3 regions of the Virgibacillus proomii genome follow, and region 1 is predicted to be linked to each of the others. Evidence: predicted binding sites of a transcription regulator. Region 1 holds the regulator's gene; each other region holds the start of a gene.
What was found. Region 1 encodes LexA, which represses DNA repair genes until DNA is damaged. Its sites were predicted from a motif close to CGAACATATGTTCG; they were not measured.
Positions count from the first base shown of each region.

Region 1 (8,075 bases):
CAATACCTTGTCCTAATGGCCCGGTCGTAGCTTCCACTCCATCTGTATGATGAACCTCTGGATGACCAGGTGTTTTCGATCCCCATTGACGGAAAGATTTTAAATCATCTATTGTAACATCGTATCCTGATAAATGTAGTAGACTATATAGTAACATCGATCCATGACCAGCTGACAGGATAAAACGATCACGGTTAAACCATTTGGAATGCTTTGGATTATGGTTCATAAAATCTGTCCATAAGGTGTAAGCCATCGGTGCAGCTCCCATCGGAAGTCCCGGATGACCTGAATTTGCATGTTCGATAGCATCAATAGACAAAGTTCGTATCGTATTAATTGATTTTTGTTCAATCTCATTTGACATATAGTTGTGTCTCCTTTCATATTTAAAGCTGTTTTCACCCTCTATCCATTCTATAACGAAACCTACTTTGCTACAAGTGAAATCATACACTTATAACCAAGTAGGTCTGTACATCTTCTAAAAACCATTATTATACTTTTTTTGCAGAGCTTTTACTTTTTCAGGTGTCACATCATTCCCCTCAGGGTCAACTACTTTCATTGATTTAAAGTGGTTCTTAAATGAGGCTCTGACACCTTGTAAATATTCATGTCTTAATTTTTTCTGCTCATTTTGTTCTTTAATTGTAAGACCATCTGTTTTTGCTTTTCGTGCTAACTGATTAATTCGCTCAATTTTTGCTTTTGAAAGCATTGATATTCCTCCCTACTAAATTAGCAATAGCATATGATACTATAATAGTCGTATATTTAAAGGTTTCTGCTAGTAGAGGATGTTCAAAAAACCTAACACATACGTTAGATTTAGATAGGAACCCGAGTACTCTGGGGTGAAGTATGTCTAGCTTTTACCTGAGACCAAGGTTTTTAATTGGCTTGTTTCTAGCACCTCAGGTGATACTGCGTTAATGGAGACTGTCCCTTGAACTTTGCAGGTCTATTTCTCCTCTTTTTGAACATGCACTAGCAAGATCTATTTACAATCATAATCAACAATAAAATAAAATGACAAGAACTAAAATTAAATTCTCATCCATCTATCTTACTGATAATATATGGGATATTCAAGTATTTTGGTATTCTTGATATCTTCGATGTACAGTTGCCTTTGATACTGGATAACCTAATCCAGTCAAAGTAGAGGCGATTTCCGCAAATGTTAAATTATTTTGTCTAAGCCGGATGACTTCTCCTATTGGAAAGTCCTTTCTTTCTCTTCCGGGAGCTTTATGTTGGTTGGAAAGATTTTTACTTGGATCGTATCCTGATTCAATTGCTCTTTTCATTCCACGTTTTATTTTGGCATTATGTATTTTTCGTTGATACTCCTCTACAATTCCAACAATTTGCAGTACCATGGAATCTGCCTCCGATAACTCTAATTTCCCATTATGATAGGAAGTATAGATTGGAATATTTAGTTTATGTAATTGATGAAACAGTGCGATTTTTGTATTTCCTCTCCCTAGTCTTGTTTCATCTTGAATAAGTAAACAATCTGCTTTTTTATCAGAAAATAAATCGAGCAGTTGAAAGATTCCTTCACGTTCAATGCTGTATCCACTCTCCTGCTCTTGAATGCATTCTACTATGGTAAATTGGTGATTCGCTGCTAACTCTATTAACTCCTGCTTTTGCCTTTCAAGTGATGTCTCTTGTGTTTGTTTATCTGTACTCACACGACAGTAGATAACTGCTCTCACTTTCTTAAACTCCTTTTTTACAAATTAACTAATCATAATAGAATAATATAAGAAACCTAATGTAAATGCAAAACCTACAAGATAAAATACATCTGTTTTCGTTAGTTTTTGAAACATGATAATGGCCTCCTTATTCTATAACAGAACTCTTGTTCGCGTGTTTAATCAAAGTATGTCACGAACGTATGATCTTGTCAAGTGTTTTTTCGAACGAATGTTTGCGTAACTTATTTTCTAATGGTAAACTAAGATTAATTAATTCTATGTGCGAGGTGATAGATACATGACTAAACTCTCCAAAAGACAGCAAATGATTTTAGATTATATTAAAGAAGAAGTTATGAATAAAGGTTATCCACCGTCTGTCCGTGAAATTGCGAAAGCAGTTGGCTTAGCGTCGAGTTCAACTGTTCACGGTCACTTAGCAAGGCTTGAAGATAAAGGCTATATCAGAAGAGATCCTACCAAGCCAAGAGCAATTGAAATACTAGATTTAGGTGAAGATGCTTCGATTCACAAGGAAGAAGCACGTTACGTTCCAGTAATTGGAAAAGTTACTGCTGGTTTACCTATTACTGCAGTGGAGAATATTGAAGAATTTTTGCCAATACCAGCAAATAGTTCGAGCCCTGATGATAATCTGTTTGTTTTAGTAATTGAAGGGGAAAGTATGATAGAAGCAGGTATTTTAGATGGCGATATGGTAATTGTGAAGCAACAAAACATTGCTGAAAATGGGGATATCGTCGTTGCCATGACCACGGAAAATGAAGCAACTGTTAAGCGTTTCTTTAAAGAAAAAGATCATTTTCGTCTACAACCTGAAAATTCGATGATGGATCCTTTAATCTATAAAGAAGTTACGATTTTAGGTAAAGTGATAGGCTTATATAGAAATATTCATTAAAAAACTGCCAAAAGGCAGTTTTTTTCTAGGTTAGCTTTCAAATACGAAAAGTAAAAATTTTTTCATTTAACGAAAGCTATGAATTATTTCATATTCGGATCAGGTGAGTCATCCGATGTTCTTAAAGCCCATAAAGGGGTATTATAAATATATTTTGGAGCCGGCTTTAGATGCGGTACTTCTCCAAAAGCAATTGGCTTGTCAATATAATTAAAGTTTCCATACCCGTCCATACTTCTGCCATGTGCCCACCTTCCTGTTGCACTTGCTTCTCCTTGGGAAAAATTGAAAAGTGTATAAGATACTTGCTGCTTTTCTAACTCCCGAGGAAATGTACTTGGTACTACAATGTTTTCCTTCTCTTCTAATTCACAAATCGCTGCGTACCATTGGTTTTGATGCATGGTATCTCTTGCCAATAACCACGAAAGCATATCTCTTACCCCGCGATCATTGGTCATCTCATATAATCGAGCTACTTGGAGGCGTCCTTGTGATTCAGCATTCAAGTTTGCCCTAAAATCAGCTAGTAAATTTCCACTGGCAATGATATAATCTGCTGTCCAGCGGTTTCCAACACTATCTCCTGGCATTGCTCCGAGTCCGGAAACGATCGCATGCTGTGGATTCGATCCACCAAGGATTGCAGCAATAATCGGGTCTTTAGCAGCGTCTTCCAATTCGACATCTGGCGCTCCATCTAATAATCTAGCTATCATTGTTGCAATCATTTCTACGTGTGCGATTTCTTCTGTACCTGTATCCATTAATAAATCCTTGTATTTTCCATTACCACGTATATTCCATCCTTGAAATAAATACTGCATCATTACTGAAATCTCGCCAAACTGTCCCCCGAGTATTTCCTGTAACTTTTTTGCATATACCGGATCTGGTCGCTCTGGTTTAGCATGATACTGTAATTCCTTCACATGATAAAACAAATAACTCACCTACTCTTTGTTTGTTGGTTACGTTACATTAACTAGCCTATGTAGGAAGTAGTTTGTCCTATGTTTCTTTTTATTAAGAGATACCTATTACATTGGTTTGTCCATATCCCAGTTCATTTAAAATTAATTATTGTAATTGTTTAATCCTGCCCTGCTTCAGCTACTTTATAGTAGATAATAATGATAAATGTTTCGTTAGTTTTTATAATAATTTTGAAATAACTTTTTTTGAACTGCATACTAGAGCTTGTTAGACAAATTTTATTATCTATCTATTGTAATGTCTAAACATGATGTTATGTATAAACCTCAAGTATTTCAGACATGGATATAGTTCTATTTTCTTTCCATGATTTATAAGCTGCCATAGCTAGTAATTCAGCTTGATAACTGTCTTCACCGCTACATGAAAGTTCAGCTTTATTATCGATTACATGTGCAAATTCATTTATTTCCGCAATATAAGTATCCCTATACCGTTCAAGAAAAAATAATTTTGGATGATTAATAGAAATAGAATTTTTTGTCGAGACTTTTATATTTGTCTCCACTTCGTTGTCTACTTCAATAGCTCCATTACTGCCAAACACCTCAATACGTTGATCATATCCATAAACAGCCTGACGAGAACTATCAATTACAGCCATGGCTCCATTATGCAGAATGAGTGTAATAATTGCAGTATCGACATCATCATATTTAGAAAATACCGGATCAATTAAATTTGCAGCTTTCACATGAACTTCAGCTACCTCACTACCCGTTAAATACCGAACCATATCAAAATCATGTATCGTCATATCCCTAAACATTCCTCCTGAACGTTTTATATAGGATTCTGGAGGGATTTGCGGGTCACGAGAAGTAATTTTCACAACATGTAATTTACCAATTTTATCTTCTTGGATCAGTTTACGAACGGAGCGAAAGTGTTTATCAAAACGACGATTAAAACCAACTTGAAGTTTCACACCACATTGATGAACGACTTTTAGTGCCTCTTTGGTTAAAACAACATCTAAACTAATCGGCTTCTCACAAAAAACATGTTTATTACATCTTGCAGCACGTTTAATATAATCCACATGTGTATCTGTAGAAGAACAAATAAACACAGCGTCAATATCAGGATCTTCAAAAATAACTTCAACATCATTGGTAATATTCTGAATATTTTTTGCGAAGTTTGTTTCTTTTAAATGATCTGTATAAACATCAGCTAATATCTTTAATTCATAAACATCAGATCGTAATAAATTATTGGCATGTAATTGACCAATTCTTCCCGCTCCAATCACGCCAACAGTAATTTTCTTCATTTTTCTATTCTCCCCCTAGGTCTTTCCTTTTTAAGAATACTCCTCGGTTAAGCGCTTTCCTTTGATTTCAAAAAAAATAGTTTAGCAGGAATTGGATAGACAGAATTGTTTGTGATTATAAGCGGTGGATAAAGCGCTTAACTATTTTAGAGCACTTACCCAATCTATTTCAAATTTTAAAGATTGCAAGCAACGTATAAAGGTGGTCCGACTTTAATAAGGCAGCCACTGCACTTCAAATAATCATTTACGTATTTACATACAAACATCCTTTTCACAGGAGCAACAATAGTGAAAATATGTCGTTTTCACGTATTCTTGCTCCTAAGGATGGAAACTAAACTGTCACCAAACTGTGCTTCTTAAAGCTTTTGAGTTAGCTTCATTATCTTTTTGAGGTTGATTTTTTTCCATCTCGGATTGTAGAACAATACTATTTACATTATCTAAATTAATAATTGTATTACTACTTTTATACCATTTAGAATCATATCGTTTTAAACTAAAGAAAAAGTCATTTTTACTTTCTCTTTCTTCTTCAATTGCTATTTCTGAGCCATCGTTCATAATAAATGTTATATAATATTTTTTCAATACGGACACCTCCCCTCTCTTCTATAATACGATAAAATGAAAGCAATTTCTTTCTTATGCATAAAAATTTTGAATTAAACAAGAGCGTGAGAGAAATAATACTGAATTTCCTAACGCTGTTCGTCGTCGTGAACGGTCAAACCAAAAAATAAATGTATTGTTTTTTCAGTTAATCAAGCAGTTTATAAGAGAGTGGAAATAATCCACTGCCCCTGTAAATATTTTATTAATATCAAAAAGACAAAGAGCTTGTACTCCACACCACAATAATCTTATTCCAGCTTATACATACAATTATTTTGATCTCGAATAATTAGTTACTTTCCAATAAAAGAAAAACTTTGTTTGTAAAGAATAAGCTTTATTCCATGAAATTCTTCTTCATGAAGGAGTAGATCAACCCAAGTCCTGAATAAGCAAGAACTCGGGTTAACCACGCACAACTGGAGAACTTCTAACTTCTGCTAAGATAAAGAAAACATGCCCCTGCAACAGGGGTATGCCGACTAAAAAGCAGCTAGCCGCTTTTAGTCGGCCTTCCTTTTGATTCGAACCGATGTTTTTGAATTAGATTATTAGCAAAAATAATAAATTAATAGTTCACGTTGTATTGTAATCACTAAAAGCATAAGATAAAACAAATATTTCGATATTTATCCTATATTTCTTCTATCTGTTTTAATTTTTCTTCATATCTTCTAAACAAGGACTTTGCTACAAACACTTAAAATGAATACAAAAAACTGAATATACGTATCTCTTCCATATGAATCCTCCATTTCGACTACATCTTATTATAGATAAGGTAAGCGTTAGAATAAGTTATGAAAAATGGTATAAAATAAATTATAAAAATCTTTTAAATCATTTCTTTATTTTCTCACAAACCTTTTTAAGCAAATTGATACACATGTTTAAAGAACGAGAACTCCGGAATTTCCCCGAAATCCGCTAGCCTTGACCTTGTTTTTAATAACTAATCTATCGATCACCTTTTTAACAACTCTGAATATATTATTGACATTTACTTAATAAATATATATAGTATAATTATATATAAATTGTTTAGTTATATATTAATTGACAGAAAATTGTGTTAAAAGAGCAAAACATATGCCAACATAGTTTAATAGCTATACTGACATATGGAAAAACTATTTCCCTAATACAATTAAAAGGCTTCTAAAATAATTACTCCTATAACAATTAAAGTTAAGCCTTTTAACTTACGAAATGTAAACTCTTCTTTGTATACAATAATGTTAAATAAATTATTAAATACAATAGATAGACCTGACCATATTGCAAAAGCTATACCCATATTCATGTATTTTATGGCTATAGATAACAAAATAATCGCCGCAAAAAATGAAAGCAAAGCAAAAACGGTGTACTTTATGTTCGTCATCCCTTCGGATTTTTTTACGAAGATATGACCTGTTACAGCACATATTGTTGAAATCAACAATATAACTATGCCCATCACTGAATCACTCCTGTTCCTTTAGGTTTAGGTTTAGGTTTACGACTTAGGCTAGCAACCCCTGCCAAAATTAGAACAACACCTATTAATTTCAGTGTGGATATTTTTTCATTAAATGCTAAGTATCCAACTAAAAGGATTATTACTGTCCCAAGCCCTGCAAATAAAGCACCTACTACTCCTACTTCCTTACCCCTGGTAATCCACATATATAATAATATGGAGATAAAATAAAAAGTGATTGCAATGATACTTGGGAGCAATTTAGTTAGACCGTAGGAATAGCTTAAAAAAATTACAGCTATTACTTCAAAGGCAACAGCGAATGATAAACCCATCCAAAATCTCACATAATTACCCCCTTCTACACTAAACTAAAAACCTTACATAATAGCCAATATATCAATTGAGTTAATGAATATCAATGAAACAGTAAATTTTCGGAATAGTAAATCTTGATTGAAGATAAAAAATAGCACTTTTATTTCAGAAGTAATATAGGCTCTTTAATAACTAAAAGTGTTGTTTTATATATGACAACAATAGCCTATTTTCCGTATTATGTATAGTGTAATAAATAGAAAAACATTGAACTAAGCCAGAAGCAAGGTATTAAACATAAGAAGTAGATTATGATTACTAGAGGGCTATGAACAATCACGTTAATAGGTTATTTAAATTTTTGGTTATAAGAATACAAGGAAACATTTCGAAATTTTGTACGCTAAGCTTACTTTTACATAAAAACGTCGAATTCTCTTACGCTGAGGATTCGACTTTTTAGATGGACTTGTTCCACTAAATTGCGTTATTTTAATTTAAGTACATTTTTCTCATAAAGTCTATTAAGGTTCATATTAAAGTGATAGTTGGGCAAGTTTTTATCGTTTGTAATACTTAGCAAGACTAAAGTTTCCTGAATTTTTTCAATGCTTGTGCGTTTATTAGGTATAGCAGAAATGAATAAGCGATTAGGCCGATAAGATAACCCCAGATTTGAAAGAAACCATCACCATAAACCATGACACCTTTGATTGCTGCTGCTCCGTAATAAATAGGCATAATATAACTCAAATTTCCGAGATGATA
Region 1 is NZ_FUFN01000010.1:1,914,156-1,922,230, reverse strand. Features, by position in the region: gene tkt (transketolase) at 1-367, opposite strand, end outside; gene BN1066_RS16350 (DUF896 domain-containing protein) at 485-721, opposite strand; gene BN1066_RS16345 (YneB family resolvase-like protein) at 1,092-1,730, opposite strand; gene lexA (transcriptional repressor LexA) at 2,014-2,637, shown strand; gene BN1066_RS16335 (manganese catalase) at 2,721-3,581, opposite strand; gene iolG (inositol 2-dehydrogenase) at 3,887-4,909, opposite strand; gene BN1066_RS16325 (hypothetical protein) at 5,255-5,503, opposite strand; gene BN1066_RS16320 (DMT family transporter) at 6,675-6,986, opposite strand; gene BN1066_RS16315 (DMT family transporter) at 6,986-7,336, opposite strand; gene BN1066_RS16310 (ABC transporter permease) at 7,893-8,075, opposite strand, start outside.

Region 2 (8,075 bases), 600 kb from region 1:
TGATGAAGGAAGTGCTTCTGCTTCGGAAATTTTAGCAGTCGCATTGAAAGAAATGGATTATGACATTGTTGGACAGCCGAGCTTTGGAAAAGGAACGATTCAACAAGCTGTACCATTAGGCGACGACAGCACTATCAAATTAACACTGTTTAAATGGCTCTCACCTAAGGGAAATTGGATCCACGAAAAAGGTGTGAAGCCGACAGTAGAAGTAAAACAGCCTGAATATTATTATACAAGTCCGGTTCAAATTGAGGAACCATTGACGGAAGATCAAACTGACGATAAAATAAAAAATATACAAATTATGTTAGAGGGCTTAGATTACAAGACCGGTAGAACAGATGGCTATTTTAATTCACAAACCAAAGAAGCTGTAAAGCAGTTTCAAACAGATAATGGCTTAACAGCTACTGGCAAGATTGATGAAAAAACAGCAAAGTCAATTGAGACGAAGATCATCGATAGGATTCGAAATGGTAAAGATGATCAACAACTGGAAAAAGCGTTAAAGGAACTATACCGTTAAATAAAAGAAAAGATGATAAATGTTGGTTGTAATCCGCGGGTAATTATCTCGCGGATTTTTCCCGAATAGGTTTAAGACAAGCCAGCAGCAATTCAGATTTCGGATAAGAAAGATGTAATGATACATTAGAACAATAGCGTAGGCGTTCGTTTAGCGATATACATACTGGAGAACTTAAAGTAAAACTTTATTTAAGGAATGCTCTTGTCCTTGAAAAACTGTGAAGTTTCGCTTCTGTAGTCTTGCTTGTCTTGAAAAATTGCGAAGTATCGCTGTCGTAGTTGTCTCTTATCCTTGAAAAAGGAGAGCACTTTTTCTGCATGCGGTGTATAGTTGTCATAGCAACTCTGTCCTGTCGACCAAAACGAATCGGAGTTTAGGGGCCGTTTCTTCCCTAAATTCACAACATAATAAGCTTTTTTGCAAATGTGAGAAATATGCCTCTAAACAGGGATATGCCGACTCCTGAGCGGCAAGAACACTTTTAGTTGGCCTTCCTTTAGATTAGAGCCGATGTTGACTTATCGTAGCGTAGGAAGAAAATCGAATTTTGTTAGTTGTTGAGCTCATAAGCGAGGCGAAGCTATTTTAAAAAAACATTCGCCATTGAAGAATCGGATCTAGTTTCCTAAATGGAAATAAAATTGCACTAAGGAAAAATGTAGCAATGAGGTGATCAGAGATGTGGGAAGCATGGCTAGTTGAAAGCGCAAAAGGAATAGGACGATTATTTTTAACCCCGTTATTATATTGGGCTGTTTTACTAGTTCTTTTGGCTGGAGCAAAAAGAATTAAGAGCGAAAGACTGGATTTTGGCATTAAAATTTATGATTTGTTCTCTGAGTGGAAGCATACGTTGTTGCCCGCTGTGCTGATGGGTTTGGCACTTTCAGCTTTTACAGTTGGTGTCGGAGTTGTTCTTACCGTTCCTGCTATTTTGCTTCTTAGTATCATTACAATCCTTGTTAGTATGAATGGCAAGTTCTCATTCCTTTCAGCAAGTTATACATTAGGAATAACTTATCTATTCCTGTTATTTCTTCCAGAGTTGGCAAAACAACTTCCTTTTTTACAGTCTGAATGGATTGGGGATATAAATCTTTCTGGTTTAGTAAGCTTATTAGCTTTATTATTATTTGCTGAAAGTTTGCTTCTATTTAGAGCACGAAATGATATTAGTTATCCAGAATTAAGTCTAGGACATCGTGGTGGTTGGATCGGTCAACATCGCTTGAAAAAAATGACTGTCCTTCCTTTTTTTACACTCCTACCCACTGGTTCAATCACATCATTTGCTGATTATTGGCCATACTTTACAATTGGTGGAGAGGAATATAGTTTGATACTTATTCCATTTGTGCTAGGTTTTGAACAGGTAGTTAGGGGGCAGGACCCAAAAATAGCAGCTGTAAAGATAGCTCGTTCTACATTGCTTCTAAGTATTTTAGTTGGCTTATTTGCATGCTTAAGTATTTATTATTCTTGGGCTTCTCTTATCGGAGTTGTCGTTGCTGTTGTCGGTAGAGAGCTTATTAATTATCTTCATCGTATGAAAGACGAAGCCAAGTCCGGCTTTTTTCAATCAACGGATCAAGCATTAAAGATACTTGTTGTGCTACCAAATTCGCCTGCTGACCGTATGGAAATAGAAGCAGGTGAATGGATAACAAAGGTAAATGGCAGAAAAGTTAATAGCATGGCGCAATTTTATGAGGCATTGCAAACAAATGGAGCTTTTTTTAAATTAGAAGTCATTAATAAAGCTGGAGAGGTGCGTATACTTCAGGGGGCTTGGTATGAAGGGGATCACCATGGATTAGGAATTCTATGCACCAGTACACCGCATTATAAAGAAAAACATAACATTGTTTGAAATAGTAACATAATTTAACCTGACTTTGAGATGATAAAAAATCTAAAAAGGCAGGTTTTTCTAATACGTTAAAAAGGGGATGTACTTAAGAGGTAATTTCAATGTCGTAAAAACGATAAGAAAAATTAACAGTTTCTAAATCCAAGGGGTGATCGATTAACAGGATGGAATTCTGTTTTGATTGAGAAACTAACCCAAACAAAGATGACTTTCTCTTTTCGTTAACAATCTCCAAGAACTTCCTTTAATAATTTGAACTATTTATATACAAACTAATCGTAAGTAAAGTTTTGGAGTGTTAATCATGTTAATAAAGAGCTGTTTGTTAAGCTTTTGGACAAGGATCGATCCTATTTATTTTGCCTGTTCCAGATTAACCTATATTGTTGACCCCAATCAAAACCGAACCGTGTTACGGGCGAGATTGACGAAATATAAAGGAGCAACTGTAGTACTATCTGATGGAACCGTGCTACAAAAAAATGATGTCCTACTTAAAATACATCTGCACAACGTAAAACTGTTAAAAGAATTATCTACCGTTACCAACGATATAAAACGTGCTGTATTCATTTATCATATTATTAAGCAAGCAATGCCCAGCTTAGCAATGTATATTCAATCACACCCAAGCAGTGAAAAAGTAAAGGGTGTTATTGGTATAACCAATTTATCAAGAGGAACAGAGCGTCTCGGTTTTGAAAAAGCTCCATTGAAAAATGCGCTTTATCGATTTTTTAAACAGGTGACTTTACTCCCAATTAATTCGTTTACGGGAACTAAAAAAATCAATCCTGTATATTTGTTCATGTCAAAAAGGAAACTATTAACTATATATGCAAGAGAAGCATCCATAAAACTATAGAGAATAGGATGGAACAATCAATGAATCGTAGCCAACAAGTAGATGCCTTGTTTTTCCCCTTTCTACAAATTCCAAGCGGGCACCATCATGTTGCTGATGCCTTAATAGCAGAATATAAGCAAGTTTATCCAACAAAATCTGTAGAAAAAATAGATATACTCGCTTATGGCTATGGAAATATTGAAAAACTCGTATCTTCTATTTATCTTAAATGGATTACTCATTTTCCCAACCTGTATGATCGGTTGTATTCCCAACTGGCCTATAAGCAACCACTGAAACGAACAAGACAACGGCATTATGAATTAATTTTTCGTTCAGTTGTGAAGAAGTTAATGAAGGAAGCCCAACCGGAGATGATTTTTTTTACCCATGCATTACCTTCCAATATAGTTAGCGTATTGAAACAAGAAGGAATAGTAACTGCGACGACAGTCAATGTTTACACGGATTTTTTTATAAATTGTCTATGGGGAATTAATGGAATTGATTATCATTTTGTTCCATCAATTGCGATGAAAGATGTTTTAATACGTCTGGGAGTAAAGGAAAAAAATATCTTTATTACAGGTATTCCGATTCATCCAGCTCTTTCAAAAAACGATTTTGTAGCTGAGGAGAAACGGAGAATTAAGCTGCTAATTAGTGGTGGCAGTTTAGGAACCGGGGGTATTCAGCATTTATTATCATCTGTACATTTGTCAAGGCTGGAGCATGTATATGTATTATGTGGAAAGAATCATGAACTATATAACCAGCTTATCTCAGCTAACTGTGCTAACATTACTCCATTAACGTATATAAGTTCAAAAAAGCAAATTAATCATTTATATGAACAGGTAGATGCTGTTGTTACGAAGCCCGGTGGAGTGACGATCAGTGAATCCCTAATGAAAGGCAAGCCAATCTTTGTTTGTGATGCATTACCAGGACAAGAACGAATTAATTTACAGGAGCTAACTCGTTTATGTTTAGTTCAACAACTTGATAAAAGGAAGTCGTTTGAACAGCAAATTTTCGATTTTTTTGTTAATATAGATAGACAACAACAGTTTCACCAGCATCTGGATGCATATTTCCACGTTATGGATAAAGAATCCATTACGAGCATTATAAAACGAATAAGCCAACACACGATCGATAATCGAAGTCGGGAAATTAATTAAATAAAATTATAGAGCTATGAGCACGATTCAGTGCTGATAGTTTTTTACTGTTTAGGACAACTATATCCGTTTTACATGATGGATAACTTTTAGAAAAGCATCTTCTTCTAGCACAAGCCTTCGTGCAGCTAGCAACCTTCGATCTCCTTCCTATCATTTTAACATCGGCTCGAATCTAAAGGAAAGCCGACTAAAAACGGGTTTGCTGTTCAGGCGTCGGTATCCCCTTGTTTTTAGAGGCATGTTTTCTTTATCTCGACGTATTTTCCATTGCCAATTTCTTTATTTCACCTAAAAATAAACGAATATTTGTTCGTTTTTCTGTTAAAATGAACAAGTTTTATGGTAGAATAAAAAATAGTTAACGACGGATCGGAGGAGAAAACTAGTGCAGAATCAGTTTGAACTAGTGGCCAACTATGAACCAAGAGGAGATCAACCTCAAGCAATTAAAGAAATCGTGGAACGGGTAAAGGCTGGCCAGAGGCATCAAACATTGTTGGGTGCCACGGGTACAGGAAAAACCTTTACCATGTCCAATGTCATAAAGGAATTAAACCGGCCAACGTTAGTGATTGCTCATAATAAAACATTAGCTGGCCAGTTATACAGTGAGTTTAAAGAGTTTTTTCCTAATAATGCGGTAGAGTACTTTGTTAGCTATTATGATTACTATCAACCAGAGGCATATGTACCTTCTACCGATACATTTATTGAAAAAGATGCAAGTATCAATGATGAAATAGATAAGCTCAGACACTCGGCTACCTCCGCGTTGTTTGAACGGAGAGATGTGCTTATCGTTGCAAGTGTGTCTTGTATTTACGGGTTAGGTTCGCCCGAGGAATATAAAAGTCAAGTGCTGTCTATTCGAGCTGGCATGGAAAAAGACCGTGATCAATTGTTACGTGAGCTTGTAAGTATTCAATACGCACGCAATGATATTGATTTTCAGCGTGGAACGTTTCGAGTACGGGGCGATTCCGTAGAAATTATTCCGGCATCCAAAGAAGAACATTGTATTCGGATTGAGTTTTTTGGTGATGAGGTGGATCGCATTCGTGAAGTTGATGCACTAACTGGAGAAATAATTGGCGACAGAGAGCATGTCGCTGTTTTCCCGGCGTCCCACTTCGTAACTAGAGAGGAAAAGATGAAGCTTGCGATTAAAAATATTGAAAAGGAACTGGAGGAACGGCTAAAAGAACTCCGAGATCAAGGAAAGTTGCTTGAAGCACAGCGTCTGGAACAACGTACGAATTATGATTTAGAAATGATGAATGAGATGGGTTTTTGTTCAGGTATTGAAAATTACTCGCGCCATCTCACGTTGCGTGAACCAGGTTCGACACCATATACATTGCTCGATTATTTTCCCGATGATTTTCTAGTTTTTATCGATGAATCACATGTTACATTGCCACAGATTCGTGGAATGTATAATGGGGACCAAGCTCGTAAACAAGTGTTAGTTGACCATGGATTTAGACTGCCATCTGCGTTAGATAACCGGCCATTACGTTTTGAGGAGTTTGAAAAAGCGACGAATCAGCTCGTGTACGTTTCTGCTACCCCAGGTCCATATGAATTGGAACATTCGCCTGTAATGACAGAACAGATCATTCGTCCAACGGGATTATTAGATCCAATTGTCGAGGTACGTCCAATCGAAGGACAAATTGATGATTTAATTGGCGAAATTCATAAGCGTACAGAGAAAAATGAGCGTGTGCTTGTAACTACCTTGACGAAGAAAATGTCTGAAGATCTCACCGATTATTTAAAAGAGATTGGAATCAAAGTTGCTTATTTGCATTCAGAAATTAAGACATTAGAACGAATCGAGTTAATTCGTGATTTGCGGATTGGCAAATATGATGTACTTGTTGGCATAAATTTATTACGTGAAGGTCTAGATATTCCAGAAGTTTCGTTAGTTGCTATTTTGGATGCAGATAAGGAAGGATTCCTGCGTTCAGAACGATCTCTGATTCAGACGATGGGACGAGCAGCTCGTAATGAAAATGGCATGGTTATCATGTATGCAGATAGAATAACAAATTCGATGCGAGTGGCTATTGATGAGACAAATCGACGCCGTGAAAAGCAGAAGGAACATAATAAAAAGCATCATATCACACCAACTACAATTAAAAAGGAAGTAAGAGATGTTATACGAGCAACTGTTGCCGCAGAAGAACAAGAAAGTTATGAAACTACAACGAAAAGCATTAGTAATTTAACTAAGAAAAATAAAGAAAAAGTAATTGCCGACATGGAAAAAGAAATGAAGGAAGCCGCTAAAGCGCTGGACTTTGAAAAAGCGGCAGAGCTTCGTGATATTATACTTGAATTAAAAGCAGGAAGGTGATGAAATGCCTAGTAAATTTATTACCATTCAAGGCGCTAGAGCTCATAATTTAAAAAACGTTAATGTAAACATACCAAAAAATAAGCTTGTTGTTCTCACCGGCCTGTCTGGTTCAGGGAAGTCTTCACTTGCTTTTGATACGATCTATGCGGAAGGGCAACGCCGTTATGTTGAATCCCTTTCCGCATATGCTCGTCAGTTTTTAGGGCAAATGGAGAAGCCGGATGTTGACGCTATTGATGGCTTGTCACCAGCAATATCCATAGATCAGAAGACAACGAGTAAAAATCCAAGATCGACGGTAGGAACAGTGACGGAAATCTATGATTATTTACGATTGTTATTTGCCCGGGTTGGACATCCAACTTGTCCTAAGCATGGAATTGAAATAACCTCACAAACCGTACAACAGATGGTCGATCGTATTATGGAATACCCGGAACGAACGAAGATGCAAATCCTTGCTCCAGTTGTTTCTGGAAGAAAAGGAGAGCATGTAAAAGTTTTGGAAAAATTAAAGCAAGAAGGGTATGTGCGTATTCGTATTGATAAAGAAATGCGGGAAGTAACAGAAGACATTAAGCTGGAAAAGAATAAAAAGCATTCCATTGAAGTAGTTGTGGATCGAATTGTTGTCAAGGAAGGCATTGAGGGACGCTTAAGTGACTCTATTGAGACTGCTCTCGCCTTAGGAGAAGGTAAAATTATTGTCGATGTTATCGGTCAGGAAGAAATGACATTTAGCGAAAATCATGCTTGTCCAATTTGTGGATTTTCCATTGGCGAATTAGAACCGAGGCTATTTTCCTTTAATAGTCCATACGGTGCTTGTCCTACTTGCGATGGGCTGGGAACAAATTTAGAAGTAGATTTAGATCTAGTGATTCCGGATTGGAATAAGTCGTTAAATGAGCATGCACTTGCTCCGTGGAAACCGATCAGCTCGCAATATTATCCTCAACTATTAAAAAGCGTCTGTGAACATTATGATATTGATATGGATAAACCAGTTAAAGATATTCCAAAAGAAAAAATGGACAAAATCCTTTACGGCAGTGGTAAGGAAAAAATTCACTTTTACTATGTTAATGACTTTGGCAATGTACGAGATAGCGATATTGTTTTTGAAGGGGTAGTGAATAATGTAGCTAGACGCTACCGAGAGACTTCCTCCGAGTTTATTCGAGAAAATTTAGAGCAGTACATGGCGCAAAAAGCTTGTCCTGCATGTAAAGGATATCGTTTAAAACAAGAAGCTCTTGCTGTTCAAA
Region 2 is NZ_FUFN01000010.1:1,317,969-1,326,043, forward strand. Features, by position in the region: gene BN1066_RS13640 (S41 family peptidase) at 1-529, shown strand, start outside; gene BN1066_RS13645 (PDZ domain-containing protein) at 1,212-2,402, shown strand; gene BN1066_RS13650 (YkoP family protein) at 2,713-3,267, shown strand; gene BN1066_RS13655 (MGDG synthase family glycosyltransferase) at 3,288-4,433, shown strand; gene uvrB (excinuclease ABC subunit UvrB) at 4,822-6,804, shown strand; gene uvrA (excinuclease ABC subunit UvrA) at 6,809-8,075, shown strand, end outside.
Region 2: the regulator LexA is predicted to act here: its motif matches at 4,736-4,749, upstream of uvrB (excinuclease ABC subunit UvrB).

Region 3 (8,075 bases), on a different contig from region 1:
CCATCAGCTTGTGGCTTCATCGGCCATACACCTTCATTTACTCCTAGTAAAAAAGCACAGCGAATTCCACTGATTCGCGAACGATCGATTGTTCCTACAGTAACATGGTCAATACTTGGAGGGACATGGGCAAACTTTAATGTTTGAAATCCTGCCTCTAGCATCTTACGAAATGTATCTAATGACATCTTCTCTTCGCCAGCTATCTCAACCATTTCATCAAATAATTGAATAACAGCATCCCATACTTGCTCCTGCTCTCTCCCTTTTTCCAGTTCGGCACGTTCATCATACGCTGTTCTCATTTGTTCCAAACGATAAGGAACCTCCAGATTTTCCAACAAATTGTACAGATATTCGCATTGTTCTTGTACCGTTTGAGCTTGTCTCATTGTGGTATCGAATTCCTTTAATGCTTGAACCACTTGTCTGCGATAACAATTAATCCGCTTTTGAATATCAAGCTCCCTATCTGTTTGCGTTGTTTGATCAAAGCCGCGAAACCGTTGGAAGACCCACTCTTCTTTTGATAACCAGCTTTGTCTAGAACGAATCCCATATTCCAACACGTAATTTTCCAACTCATCAATCGCATCTGGAGTGAGTGGGTACTCTGAATCGGAGGCAGGGATAAACCCCGTCTTTAATACACGAAATACTGCATCATAACGCCAATTACCTTCTACCATTTCTAATGCAGAACGAATAAACTCAATCAGTGCATGGTTTAACATGGTTTTCTTCTCATCAATAAACAATGGGATATCATAATCACGGAAAATAGTCGCAATCAGATCATGATATACGTCAGTCTGTCTAATAAATAAAGCAAAATCCCGATAACGATAACCTTCATCACGGACAAGCCGAATAATCTCTTGGGCCACTCCTTCCACTTCCGCACGCAGGTGTACAGCTTCTGCAATTTGTAATGGGACATCGCCATTGTAGAAAGGTGCCGGTCGCTCATCAAAATAGCGTTCCAAATGAGCAAAATACGGCCGATCACGAAAACGCCCATCTGCCGAGTCAAGTTCGATTGTTTCTTCAATCATTACATTATTTGCTTCTGCAATTTCCTTTAATAAATGATATGTTTCTGTTGTTTGATAAAATAAATCTATTTCAGAGATGGTATCATCCTCAAGTTTATCAACCGTTAAGGCTACCGTAACGGTCTTACATTTTTTAAGCAATGCTTCTACGACCATCAGCTCTATTGGTGTAAACCGATGAAATCCATCCAAATAAACTTCTGCATCGATTAAGACAGCGGCGTGATCAATTTTGTCTGCAAGCAGCTTTAATTGATCTTCACCATCCATATACTTTCCTTGCAAGGAGAGTATAAGTCGCTCATAAATATAAAACAAATCCTCCAGTTTGTTTACCAAACCCTCTTCTTCCGGTTCTTTATGTACATAACTATTAATTTGCTCAATTTGTGCATGCAATAATTCAGGAGTAACAGCATAGCGTTTAAATTCCGTAATCATTCCTTCCAATTGTTCAAGAAAACCTTGCTTTTCCATTGCTTTTTGGAATACATGCCACTCTCCCTGCTTTTCTTCCATAATTTTTCGAAGCATCATTTGAATACCCACTGTACTGATAAATTGTTTTGTTCCCCCACCAGTCTCTTGTAAAACCCTCCAAGCAAGTCGGGAAAAGCTGACTACTTGAGCTCGGATACTACCTTGTATATCCTGATCCTTAAACAAATTATACTCCTGCTGAAACGTCATTTGATCTGGCACGATATAAAAAATAGCAGGACCTTGTGGATCCCCCTGCAATTTTTCCTTTATTTCATCGAATACACGACCACTTTTTCCCGTTCCTGAACGACCTGTTATAAATCGGAGTCCCATAACACTTCTCCTTTCCTTAAAAATAAGTATATGGTTAAAACAATTGCATCCACTATTCTCATTGACCCTAATTATTGAGCATGAGATAAAGGATCGTTTCAACAACTGTGATTATCTTTTTAACTGGTGCACTTGGATATTAGAAAAGCTTGGCTTGTCGCCAAGTCTTTAGCGAAAGCTGTAGTTTTTCTTATACGATAAAGTGAAACTTCATTCAGTAGGAGTTTTCTTCCATCTCCTACTGAATGTTAGTACCGCAAGGGTATGACCTAAAGGCCCTTAAACGAATCGGGCATTTAGGTGCCGTTTTCTCCAATTTAGCTCTCGAAAGTTGTGGTTTTACGGCACCTTACATGCGGGATAAAAGGAAATATGCCCCTCTAACAGGGGTATGCTGATCCTTTCAAAAAAGATAGCCGATATATAAAAACGGATATAAGTTACAAGACAAGAAGCTAGAAACGGACAGATGAGCTCCCTTCTATGTAACAAAGAAGATTTGGAAATCAACTGCCCGCGAACATTTGCAGATCACATAATTTTAAGATATCTACGTTATAAGTGAATGTCCAAAAACCCGGTAAAAAACACAACGAATTTCTTCGCACGTTAGAACAGATAACATTTTATCGCTAAAGTTAATGCAACGTAGTGAAAAATTTTAAATTCCAAGCAATACAAATCGTCTGCTCTCTACTTACCATCAGCCAATCATTATTGGCTTGTTTCTCTGCTCATTAAAATGGATTTCGACGAATCCCTTCTAATGCTCATGTATCTATTAAAACATCTTCTACTAAAAGCGCCCATGTCCTGTGGGCAACTTAAAGTCAGTACGTCCTGTACAATTGCACTGCTCGAGATCATGCTATATTGAACTTCGACTCGAACGGCGAGTATCGGTATTGCGTCAGAACAAGCAAAGCTACGTCAGCGGTGCATCGCACGCAGAAAAAAGTACACTGCTTTTTCAAGGATGCCTGCGAACTTAAGCCTTGATCCTTTTTGAACATGTACTATAAGTATATCATTTCATTTTTAGTAAAACAAAAGCAATGGTAATAGTCTAGTTCCTATTTTCCAAGACTCAGACTAGCCTGAGAAAGTGGCCAATATTTTACATCCACTTTACCAACAAGCTGTGTTTCCGAAATAAACCCAAATGATCTGCTATCTAAGCTTTCCTCACGATTGTCTCCCATCACAAACAGCTTTCCTTCTGGAACCGTTTCCTCCCCGGTAATTTCTTTTAAGGTAAAGCTTTCTGTACGTGGTTTATCACTCATCGTAGCGTGAGTATAATTATCCAGAAACGCTTCTTCAACATACTCCCCATTTATATATAATTTATCATCTCTATAACTAATTTTATCCCCAGGTATGCCAATAACTCTTTTAACATAGTCTTCTTTTTGATTGGCGTGGAACACAATCACATCAAAACGATCCACCTCTGTTAGATCATAGACAAATGTATTAACCATTAATAAGTTACCATCATTTAGTGTTGGTACCATCGATTCTCCTTCCACTACATAGCTTGCGAAAAAGGCGGATCGACATAAAAATATAATCATGGCCCCAAGTAAAATCGTTGTGACCACTTTGCGATATTTTCTTTTCATATCTTATCTTCCTCCAGAGTAAGTTCTATTTACAGCTTACCCAAGAAAGAAATATCTTAATCTTCTTTAGAATCGAATGTTTCCCGCAACTGCGCCTTTTTCTGCAAGCGTTTCTCAATATATTTACCAATCATCCAAAATAATACGATACATATACCAACAACAATCGTTTTCACTGGATTTTTTGCAAATTCCATAATACTGGCACCTACAAAAGCAATAGAAAAGATCATCACTGATTTTCCCATAATTACCGCTAGGATAAACTGTTGTGAGCTAATTTTAGATAATCCTGAAACGACATTGATGACCGAGGATGGGGAAAACGGAAAACACATTAATAAAAATAATGGACCAAATCCATGCCGCTCAAGCCATGCCGTCACTTTTTTCACTTGTTTATTTTTTCGGATCACCGTAAAAATCCGCCGGTTGCCCAGTTTGCGAATGATCAAAAAAACCATAATCGCACCGAGTGCTGAACCAGTCCAGGATAAAATAAACCCCTCAAATAAACCATAAGCAGCAGCATTAGCAAATACAAATACAACTAAGGGTAAGAATGGCAAGAATGCTTCAATAAATGGTAATAAAATCCCAGGTAAAGGACCTAAACTCTCATAATTTTTCAGCAACTGCATAATATATTCATCAAATGTTTCCGTATCAAGCAGCATTTCCCAATCAGTTAGTTGGATGTCCAATAGAACCATGTAGTAAATCTCCTCAATATGTAAATATCGTTTTCCAAACTTGATTTCTTTTATAAGTAGGTGTTCAAAAGAGGGGAAGTGGTCTTAAGATCAAGCTAGGATCGCAATTGTCCTTTCAAACAGACGATAATTATTTTAATTCCACCCGACTTTTGAACCACCTCTATAAAGATAATCAGACTTTGAACTTACTAATTATACGCGCTATAGTTATCAAAAGTTTCTTGCTCTACTCTTTATAACATTCTCTATTAAAAATAAAACTATTTCTATTTTAAAGTAAATCAGTAAATATGCATAGTCCATACTATTATAATTGCCACTTTCTTTTCATTTAATAAAAATCTATTGAATTTTATAAGGTAAATAGCATATACTACACAAGAACAAACGTTCTTGCAGGAGGAGGTAAACGGTGATGCGTTATCTGAATGAGGAAGAGCTGACAATTGCTTCACGTTTCCTATTTCTTTCCATGACCATTATTGTTATCCAGCAAGATATTCATTATTTTCAAAAAAGCGAACTAAAATTAAAAGATGCTTATATTGGGGTATTAAAAAACATGGAAGAAAAAGCACTCCAAGAACGTAGACATCTTCGCAAAGTAATGCTGCAAAAACAAATAAAAGTAATGAAACTAGATAGAAATGATTCATTCTCTTCGTATTTGTTTCTTTGTCAAGGACGGGAAGAAAAGCGTAATTATTTCAATCCTGCTATCCGCAAAAAAGTAAAAGCTATTTTTCTGGAGTTGATGCAAAAATCTCTGCTACCTGATCAAGATGATTCTGTAGGAATTTAAGCCGGTTATTCAACAGGTAACGAAATTGAGCGGTTCTTTGTATTTGATTTAGCATAGAGCCATAGGAGATTTCAAATACCGTTCGCTTTCCATTGCGAAAGATAATTTCTGTACCATAATCATTATTTTTTTGAATTTGATCAATATGAGAGTGAGCAATCCAGGAGCATTCGGGGCTGGACGGAGAAATGGTTGGGAAAAAATACATACCACTAATGGGATCAATTGTGATTGGAGCTTTATGTGTAATACCACAGACATCTCTAGTTCCTTCTTGTCTGCCTTTTAGACTTGAGCCAAAGTATTTACAAGCAAGATCCATCATTTTACTTGGAGGAGATGAAACAGTATATTCGCCTTGTTCTTCTAATACTACGGTAATCGGCTTGTTATTAGCATCTCGCCGTGAGATAAGTGCTACTGTTAAAGGGGTAATTTCCGGGGTATCTGTGTATAAATTAAAAATCAATCTCTTTCATCCTTTCTAATGATAGAAAAGAAAGTGGCTATATACTAATTTACCAAAACTCTATTCAAAATGAAATAAAAAAAGTTACTTTTTTGAAGATTTTACTATATTTATTGTTTTTATACTTCATCACTTCTCGTAATAGCTGTTTTTTAGAAAAACTTGGCTTGTCGCCAAGTCTTTAGCGAAGCTGTAGTTTTTCTTATACTATAAACCTAAAAACTTCCTATAGTATAAATAAAAATCCCTGTTGATTGTCCATTAAAACATAGTGTAAATCTAAACAGGCTAAGCAAAAGATAATCGATGCCTACCTGGTGTACAACAGCCATTCCACGGGTTGAAAAATTCCCCCATGGAATGGAGTTTATGTTTATAATTGTTGTACATGCTCCTGAAGCTTTTTTCTTAAAATCTTTCCGGTTGTATTTTTTGGTAATTCATCTAAAAATTCAATGGTTGTGGGAACTTTATACTTTACTAGATGCTTTTCGCAAAACGCTGTTAATGATTCAGCTGTCAAATTAGAATCATCTGTAACAACAAAACATTGAACTGCCTCTCCAGTTTGGGGATCAGGAACACCAATGACAGCTACCTCAATTATATTTGGATGCATGTATAATACTTCTTCCACTTCACGTGGATAAACATTATAACCACCTACAAGGATCATATCTTTTTTTCGGTCTACAATATAAAAATAACCTTCCTCATCCATTCTTGCCATGTCACCTGTATGCAACCAGCCATCTTTTAAAGCTACTGCTGTCTCTTCAGGAAGTTTATAATACCCAAGCATTACATTAGGGCCACGTACTACTAATTCACCAACTTCACCAATAGCCACTTCTTCCCCCCACTCATCTACTACTTTATTTTCAACATGCCAGATGCTGCGACCTATGGACCCGGGCTTACGTGGTCGATCTAGTGGATTAAAGCAAGTCACTGGTGAGGCTTCAGACAATCCATAACCTTCAGAAATTTTAACATCAAAAGCTCGTTCGAAGTTTTTCAATAGTGCAACCGGCATGGACGCTCCACCAGAGATACAAAAACGAATAGCAGAAAAAGGATTTTCTTCCCCGCTTTTAGCTTGCAGCAAATAATTATACATTGTCGGCACCCCAGCAAATATAGTTGCCCGATAGTTTTTGCTTAAGGCGAACACAGCCGAAGGAGAAAATTTAGGCAATATAATAATCGTCCCCCCATTCATTAACGGTGCATTTAGGGAAACGGTTAAACAAAATACATGAAACATCGGTAGTGCCGCTATTATCCTATCATCGCCGTTAATGTTCAAATAATCTGCAACATCCTTTGCGTTAGAATATAGATTATGATGAGACAACATGGCCCCTTTTGGTGTACCAGTTGTTCCAGATGTATATAACACAATAGCCAAATCATCTTTATGTAATGCTGGTCTAGAAAAATTGTAATCTCCTAACTGAAGCAACTCGTAAAAGGAAGTTATTTTTTGCTGTGGAACTGAATCTGTCTCTGCTTCTGCTCCAGAATCACAAATAATATAATGTGATACTTGTAGTTCAGAATCCAATGTTTGAAACTTCTCCAAAAATCTATCCATGGTAATGACGGCAGTTACATCACCATTTTTTAACATATAACTCATTTCGTTTGGTGTGTATAATGGGTTGATAGGAATAACAACCATACCAAGTCGTAATGCCCCATACAGCCCAATAATATAATAAGGGCTATTTCCCATCACCAGTGCAACATGATCTCCTTTTTGGTAACCTAAAGCCGCCAAGCCAGCAGCAAATAAAGAAACAGACCGATCTAACTCATAATAACTTGTCTCCTGATTTGCAAAAATGAAAGCCGGTTTATCCACATATTCCTTTGCCGTAATCGCTAATTGCTCACTTATATTCACATTCATCCCCCTTTGCGTAATTATGAATGAATAATCATTCATAATATTTTCCGATAAAATACAGATACTCATTAAAAGCATCTATATCTTTCGGAACCATGCGAATTATTTTACGATTTCAGTATAAATCAGACACCTAATCATTTCAAGTGGAAGCGTTCGCAATATTATACAAAACTAACAGCTAAGGAGCTTCTCTATTCCTTATAAGGGATTGCAATAACAGCTTATTTTAAAAATTTTACTGTCTAAAGGAATTAAATTAAAACGAAAAATAGCCCCCATAGTGGAAGCTATTTTTTCCTTTTAGTAAATTAAATGAATAAATTCTTCTTTGGAGATCTTACCTAAGTAACGAGAAACATCTATATCAGCAAGAGCTTCTTCTAATGCTTGTCGTTGATGACGAACACCAATTAATTTATTTTCCAAGTCATTAATTTCTCCTACACCAAAAAAATCTCCATAAATTTTACAATTCTCGATAATTCCTTTCTTTACGTCCAAACGCACATCCACTAAACCAGCAGGAAATTTATGCGAAACTTGAATATTAAAGGAAGGTGACTTTCCATAATTCCAATCCCAATTTCGATAGCGTTCGCGGGAGATCTGTTTAACATTTTCCCAATCTTCATCCGTCAATTCATAGCGTGGAATTTCTGATTTATCATCCACATCAA
Region 3 is NZ_FUFN01000008.1:190,710-198,784, forward strand. Features, by position in the region: gene addB (helicase-exonuclease AddAB subunit AddB) at 1-1,871, opposite strand, end outside; gene lepB (signal peptidase I) at 2,945-3,496, opposite strand; gene BN1066_RS01870 (TVP38/TMEM64 family protein) at 3,553-4,209, opposite strand; gene BN1066_RS01875 (YhjD family protein) at 4,628-5,014, shown strand; gene BN1066_RS01880 (competence protein ComK) at 4,950-5,483, opposite strand; gene BN1066_RS01885 (fatty acid--CoA ligase family protein) at 5,857-7,392, opposite strand; gene lplA (lipoate--protein ligase) at 7,699-8,075, opposite strand, start outside.
Region 3: the regulator LexA is predicted to act here: its motif matches at 4,593-4,606, upstream of BN1066_RS01875 (YhjD family protein).